DNA from 2 places in the Cellulosimicrobium sp. BMG9.22 genome. Region 1 is predicted to be linked to the other one. Evidence: predicted binding sites of a transcription regulator. Region 1 holds the regulator's gene; the other holds the start of a gene.
The links. Region 1 encodes HrcA, which represses chaperone genes, less so after heat shock. Its sites were predicted from a motif close to TTNGCACTCGNNNNNNNCGAGTGCNAA; they were not measured.

Region 1 (3,721 bases):
GCGCTCGACGAGGAGATCGCGGACCTGGGGACGAGGGGGGCGGACCACTGGATCATTCTATAGCGGCGTTATAGAATGGCGAACCCATTCGAGCATGGAGGTACCCATGTCAGTTCAGCTGCTCAACCCGCCCGCACTGCCGCAGCCCGAGGTCTACGCCCAGGTGTCGGTCTCCGAGGGGTCGAGGCTGGTGTTCGTCTCGGGTCAGGTGGCGCGCGACGCCGACGGCAACCCCGTCGGCCCGGGCGACCTGGCCGCGCAGACGGAGCAGGCCTACGCCAACGTGCACGCGGCGGTCACGGCCGCCGGCGGGTCGTTCGCCGACATCGCCAAGCTGACGGTGTACGTCGTGGACTGGGAACCGTCCAAGATGGCGCAGCTCGGCGAGGGTGCGGTGCGGGCGGCGCAGCGCCTGGGCTTCGACCTCGTCCGCCCGATCACGCTGCTGGGCGTCGCCGCCCTCGGCGAGCCCGACCTCCTCGTGGAGGTCGAGGCGGTCGCGGTCCTCCCCTGAGGCCCGGCGGCCCCGGGCGTGCCGCAGGGTCGGGGGTCAGGGCGCGGTCACGAAGTCGATGAGCTCCTCGACGCGTCCGAGCAGGGACGGCTCCAGGTCGGCGTAGCTCCGGACGGTGCCGAGGATGCGCTGCCATGCTCGACCGACGTCTTCCGCCGACGCGGCGGGCCAGCCGAGCTCGCGCAGGATGCCGCGCTTCCACTCGGTGCCGCGCTCGATCACGGGCCAGCGCTCCAGGCCGACGCGCGCGGGCTTCACCGCCTGCCACACGTCGACGTAGGGGTGTCCGAGGACCATGACCGTGCCCGCGGGCACGCGCCGCAGCGCCTCGTCGGCGATCCGCTGCTCCTTGCTGCCCGGCACGAGGTGGTCCACGAGCACGCCCACGCGGCGCTCCGCCGTCGGGCCGAAGTCCGCGAGCGCCGCGGCGAGGTCGTCCACGCCGTGCAGCGGCTCGACGACGACACCCTCGACGCGCAGGTCGTCGCCCCAGACCTTCTCGACGAGCTCGGCGTCGTGCTTGCCCTCGACCCAGATGCGGCTGCCGCGCGCGACGCGTGCCCGCTGCCCGACGACGGCGCGCGAGCCGGACGCGGTGCGCGACGGCGGGACGGGGGCGCGCGAGGTGACGGGTGCGGTGAGCTCGACCGGTGCGCCGTCGACCCAGAAGCCGGGACCGAGGGGGAAGGTGCGCGTGCGCCCCGCACGGTCCTCGAGCACGACGACGTGCATGCCGCCCGACTTCTCGACCCGCACGACGGCGCCGACCCAGCCGGTCTGCACCTCCTCGACGACGAGCCCGCGCTCGGCCGGGTGCGGGCGGGAGACCGGTCGCTGCCGGTGGTGGGCGGGGGCGGGTGTGCCGCCGAGGACGTCGGAGCCGTAACGGTCGAAGGACACGCCGTCACCCTAGGACAGGACCACACGCACGCTGCGGAACCCGGGCCGAGATCGACCCGTGCGTCCGAGATCGACCTTCGGGAGGTCGATCTGGCAACGCTCGGGTCGATGTCGCGGTGTGCGCTCCCGACCGCGGCGTTCGCGACGAGCGGAGGACCGGGGAAGGGGTCCGGCGGACGCGTAGGATTGGCACTCGAAGGTCGAGAGTGCCGAGACCCGCACGCCTGCCCGGCGGTGCGTAGCGGTGCACGGGAGGTGGACGTGAGCGAGGAGCGCCGTCTGGAGGTGCTGCGGGCGATCGTCGAGGACTACGTCCTCACGCGCGAGCCCGTGGGTTCGCGCATCCTCACCGAGCGCCACGAGCTCGGGGTGTCGCCCGCGACCATCCGCAACGACATGGCGGCGCTCGAGGACGCCGGGTACATCGCCCAGCCGCACACGTCCGCAGGCCGCGTCCCGACGGACAAGGGTTACCGGCTGTTCGTGGACCGCCTGTCGGGCGTCAAGCCGCTGTCCTCTCCCGAGAAGCGCGCGATCGAGACGTTCCTGTCCGAGGGCGTGGACCTCGACGACGTCATCGCGCGCGCCGGTCGCCTCCTCGCGCAGATCACCGGCCAGGTCGCGGTCGTGCAGTACCCCTCGCTGCGGCGATCCGGGCTGCGTCACCTCGAGCTCGTGCCCGTCGGCGACACGCGGCTGCTCGTCGTCATCATCACGGACACCGGGCGGGTCGAGCAGCGCACCCTGGAGGTCGCCGCGGTGCCCGACGAGGGGACGCTCGCCGAGGTGCGCGCGCGCCTCAACGCGGCCGCGGCGGGCAAGCGCCTCGCCGACCTGTCGTCCGGGTTCGCGGCGGTCCGCGAGGGCTTCCACCCCGACGACGCCCCGCTCGTCGAGGCGGTCGGCGAGCTCGTGGCCCAGACGCTCGCCGAGGAGAGCGAGGAGCGGATCGTCCTTGCCGGGACGGCCAACCTCGCCCGTGCGGGCATGAGGTTCGAGCACGCGCTGCGCCCGGTCCTCGAGGCGCTCGAGGAGCAGGTCGTCCTCCTGGGGCTCCTCACGGAGATGGCGGCGGAGTCCGGCGTCAGCGTGCGCATCGGCCACGAGACCCAGCTCGAGGGGCTGTCGGAGACGTCCGTCGTGACGACCGGTTACGGTAGCGACGGGGACACGGTCGCGCTGGTCGGCTCGATCGGCCCGACGCGCATGGACTATCCGGGCACGATCGCGGCCGTGCGGGCGGTCGCGCGCTACATGTCGCGGGTGCTCGGCACGTGACCCGCCCCAGGTACGGCCCGGTGCGGCCCACCGTCCGCGACATCCTCCCCGAGCATCCCCTGAGCAAACCCGACCCCGGCCGGCCCGTCGGCCCACGACCGGCACCAGCAGAGAGTGACGTGTGAGCGACTACTACGAGATCCTCGGCCTGACGCGTGACGCCAGCCAGGACCAGATCAAGAAGGCGTACCGCAAGCTGGCGCGCGAGCTGCACCCGGACGTCGCGGGCGAGGAGGCGGGCGACCGCTTCAAGGACGTCGCGCGCGCCTACGAGGTGCTGTCGAACCCCGAGAAGCGCCAGCAGTACGACCTCGGCTTCGACCCGAGCGCGCCCGGCGGCGGCGCGGGCGGCCCGATGGGCGGCGGGTTCGGCTTCCAGGACATCTTCGAGACGTTCTTCGGCGGCGGCCAGGCGCAGCAGGGCCCGATCCCGCGCGCCCGCCGTGGCCAGGACGCGCTCGTGCGTCTCGACATCGACCTCGCAGAGGCGACGTTCGGCGCCCAGCGCGAGCTCCAGGTCGACACGGCCGTCGTGTGCGGGACGTGCGGCGGCACGTGCTGTCGGCCTGGCACGTCCCCGCGGACGTGCGAGGTCTGCCACGGCCGCGGGACGGTCCAGCGGGTCGCGCGCTCGTTCCTCGGTCAGGTCATGACGAGCGCACCGTGCGCCGCGTGCCAGGGCTTCGGCACCGTCATCCCCGAGCCGTGCGCGGAGTGCTCGGGCGAGGGCCGCGTGCGCAGCCGTCGCTCGATCACCGTCAACGTCCCGGCCGGCGTCGACACGGGCACGCGCATCAAGCTCACCTCGCAGGGTGAGGTGGGCCCCGCGGGCGGGCCCGCGGGCGACCTGTACGTCGAGATCCGCGAGCGCAACCACGACACGTTCGTCCGCCGCGGCGACGACCTGCACTGCACGCTCCAGGTGCCCATGACCGCAGCCGCGCTCGGTACCGTGCTCGAGCTCGAGACGCTCGACGGCGCCCAGGAGATCGACCTGCGCCCGGGGACGCAGCCGGGCCAGATCGTCAC
Region 2 (3,721 bases), on a different contig from region 1:
CGTGGCCCTCGCTTCGGCATCCAGCTCGTCGGGGGAGACGCCGCCGCGGTGCGCGTCGAGCTCCTCGGCCCCGGCAGCGAGCGCGGCCCGGGCGGCGTCGGCGGGTGCCACGCCCTCGAGGGTCAGGCGCCGCATGACGACCAGGCGCGCGACGTCGTCGTCCGTGTACCGCCGGTGCGACCCCGCGCGGTGCTGCGACGGACCGAGCCCGTAGCGGCGGTCCCAGGTGCGCAGCGTCGCGGGCGCGACGCCGAGCCGGCGCGCGACGGCGGCGACGGCGAGGCCAGGGCTGGTGGACATGCTCGGTCGGGATCCCTCAGGGTCAGGGGCGGACCGGACGGGGGTCATGCATCGATTCTGCCGAGCGCGCTCGCGTCCCGCCACCTCGCCGAGGTCACAGTCGTGCACCCTTCGCGCCAGCAGTGGGCTGAATATGTTCACGTCGCACTCAAACGCGCCAGTCGAGTCTCGATCGCGCCATCGCTCCACCCGGGCATGCACCGTTTGCTGAAGCGGTCCGTCGGGCGATCGCGACGACCTGCCCGTTCACGGTTTCGACACAGGGGCTTGAACAACTTCTGCAACGCTTGTAGGTTGTTCGCCATGGCAGAGATCTCGAGGCTCCCCGGACCGGTCATGGAACTCTGGGAGTGGCAGTACCAGGGTTCGTGTCGCGACGAGGACGACACGCTGTTCTTCCACCCCGAGGGCGAGCGAGGGTCGACCCGCCGGCGTCGCGCAGAATCGGCGAAGGCGATCTGCCACTCGTGCCCCGTGATGATGCAGTGCCGCGAGCAGTCGCTGCGCGTGCGCGAGCCGTACGGCGTGTGGGGTGGGCTGAGCGAGGACGAGCGCGCCGCGATCCTCGCCGGCGGCGCGCGACGCACGGGCTGACGACCGCCTTACGGAACCCGAGACCCCCAGCACGGCCCCGGTCCGACGACGCACCGGGCGCACGTGCGCACGACCGTGGGCGGTGGGGCGACCGTCCGCGGACGCAGCAGGGCCCCGCGACCCGAAGGTCGCGGGGCCCTGCCGTGCAGAGCGGTCGGCGTCAGCCGACCACCACGGCGAGGATGTCGCGCGCGGACAGGACGAGGTAGTCCTCGCCGCCGTACTTGACCTCGGTGCCGCCGTACTTGCTGTAGATGACCTTGTCGCCGACGCTCACGTCGAGCGGGACGCGGTTGCCGTTGTCGTCGACACGGCCCGGACCGACCGCCAGGACCTCGCCCTCCTGGGGCTTCTCCTTGGCGGTGTCCGGGATGACCAGGCCGGATGCGGTCGTGGTCTCGGCCTCGAGGGCCTTCACGACGATCCGGTCCTCGAGCGGCTTGATGGGGACCGACACGTCGGACCTCCCCTTTCGCTATGAGAACTGCAACGGATGGGTCGAGCGCTCCCTGCCGGCCGTCGTCGCGGGTGCCGGACGGCATGATCGCTCGTGGTGCCGCCCTCGCGAACGGGAGCGGCACGCCTCAAATCTAGGTCGCCGTTAGCACTCGGTCAAGGCGAGTGCCAACCTGTCCGCGCTGCGCGTACCCGGGTTGTGGATACCCGCCTCGTCGGCCCGGCGCCTGCCAGGGTGGCGGAGTGACCTCGCCACCCACGATCGCCGACCTCCCGGAGGACCAGCGGCCCCGCGAGCGCCTGGCCCGGTACGGCGCCACCGGACTCACCGACGCCGAGCTGCTGGGGATCCTGCTCGGCTCCGGACGGCGCGGGGCGAACGTCGTCGACCTCGCAACTCGGCTCCTGGTGTCGCACGGCGGCGTCGGCGGCCTGCGCCAGGTCGACGTCACCGCGCTGTCCACCGAACCCGGGGTCGGTCCCGCCAAGGCCGCCCGCGTCGTCGCCGCCCTCGCCCTCGCTGCGCGGGCGGAGGCGTCCGTCGACGACCGCGCGGTCGTCGCGCGGTCCTCCGACGTCGCCCGCCTCGCGGCGACCCACCTCGCCGGGGCGCGGCGTGAACGCGTCGTCCTCGTGGTGTGCGGGGCGGGGAACCGCGCGCTCGCCACGGTCGTGGTGTCCGACGGCGGAGCGCACCATGCGTCGTTCCCCGTCCGCGAGGTGCTGGCGGAGGTCCTGCGACGCGACGGCGTCGCGTTCGCGCTCGCCCACAACCACCCCGGCGGCGACCCCACCCCGAGCATCGCCGACCGCGAGGTCACGCGGGCACTGCGAGACGCCGCCACCGGAATCGGGCTGCGCTTCCTCGACCACATTGTGGTCGCGGGCAGCGCGTGGGCGTCGGCCACGGAACCGAGGTGACCTGGCACCCTCGGGTCACGTCGCGAGCAGTCGGGCGAATTCCTCATTGCGAGCAGCGGGGAGCAGTCCGTCGGCAAGCGCCCTTCGACGAGTTTCCAACCGGGCAACGCGTCGGAGCACGGCAAGCCGTCGACCAACCTCACGCTGAACTTCGACCGACGGGAGCGGCGTCGTCAGTCCCTCGAAGGTTTCCGGGTTGAGTCGTCGCCGCCGGAGATTCGTCCCCTTGGAGACGCCGCCGACCCTCTCCGCAAAGGACTCCCACGTGACGAGGGCCTCGAGAAAGTCCCGATCGGCCCTGTCTGAATCGATCTCGTACGTGATGAACTCTGGCGAGGTGTGGCGACCATCGAGCTCCTCGGGGACAACACCGAACGCACCCTCCCAGGCGCCGAGCTTGAGGTAGATCAGGTCACCCGCACGGACGCGAGAGAGCCGTGGGTACTTCGTCTCTGTCCCTCCGAGCGTTCCGGCGTCGAAAGCACCACGCCCACGGTTGCGCATCCCCAGCATCGCGTAGCGCGCCTCGTCGACGACCTCGACCGACTCGGTGCGCCGACTGACAAAGCTGCCGATCCTGGTCAGTGGCGCACCATCGAGCGCTGCAGCGAGGACCTGGGCGCTCACCGATACCGAACTGTCCCCGCGTGCCGCGATCTGCCGAGAGACTCGGTCAACGTGGTCGAGGCGGGCGGCGATGGCGCGCTGGGTGGGGAGGTCCGGGAGCGGAACCGTCGCCGCCTCGAAGCGCTCCGGTGCGACTCGTTGACGGCGTTGCCCCAGTCCGTTCGTCGACCTGGCCAGTTGATCGACAAAGCCGTCCCATCGAACCGTGTGACTCAGGTATCTAGAGTCGATCTGGCTCTCGTCGACCTCGTACGTAGGGAATTCGCTCGACACCCACCCGTCTCGCTCGGCGATCGTCACCGAGCCCTCCCAAGCGAACAACTTGCTGAATACGAGGTCGCCGGCCCGCAGCGGGCTCAGACGGGGGTACTTCGTCTGCGAGCCACGAATGACCTCGCGGACGAACGACCCCCGACCACGATTCAGCAGTCCGATCATGGTGTATTCCGCGTCCGGATCAACTGGTTGCGCATCTGCTCGACGGCTAAGAACCCGGCCGATCGAGACGTTTCGAACGCTCATTCAGCACGCTCCGCACGAACGTCCGCGCGCAGGCCGCGCAGGAGGTCGAGGATCTGCTCCTCGACCTCGACGAGCTCGTCGAGGATCTCGGCGACCGGACGGTTCTCCAGCGTGTCGCCCACGTGGGGGTTGCGGAGGTCAAGGTCGTATCCGCGCTCCACGATGTCCGCGACCGGGACGTTCCACGCGTGCGCGTCCTCGACGCGCGCCTTCCGTCGCTCGGGGCCGGCACCCGGCTCACCCCACCACGCGGCCAGGTCGGCGAACTCCTCGTAGCGCAGCGGCTTCGTCTTGGTGTACT

Region 2: groES (co-chaperone GroES) is a predicted target of HrcA. The motif match lies at 1,496-1,522, and genes of this name have one in related genera.

Annotation. Positions count from the first base shown of each region.
Region 1 covers NZ_JBZGBY010000003.1:210,937-214,657, reverse strand. Annotated here, with positions in the region: gene AC4H2H_RS04100 (TetR/AcrR family transcriptional regulator) at 1-48, opposite strand, end outside; gene AC4H2H_RS04095 (RidA family protein) at 107-514, shown strand; gene AC4H2H_RS04090 (DUF3097 domain-containing protein) at 551-1,414, opposite strand; gene hrcA (heat-inducible transcriptional repressor HrcA) at 1,676-2,692, shown strand; gene dnaJ (molecular chaperone DnaJ) at 2,814-3,721, shown strand, end outside.
Region 2 covers NZ_JBZGBY010000005.1:2,461-6,181, forward strand. Annotated here, with positions in the region: gene AC4H2H_RS05290 (MerR family transcriptional regulator) at 1-300, opposite strand, end outside; gene AC4H2H_RS05295 (WhiB family transcriptional regulator) at 604-894, shown strand; gene groES (co-chaperone GroES) at 1,055-1,351, opposite strand; gene AC4H2H_RS05305 (JAB domain-containing protein) at 1,594-2,271, shown strand; gene AC4H2H_RS05310 (restriction endonuclease subunit S domain-containing protein) at 2,287-3,336, opposite strand; gene AC4H2H_RS05315 (class I SAM-dependent DNA methyltransferase) at 3,417-3,721, opposite strand, start outside.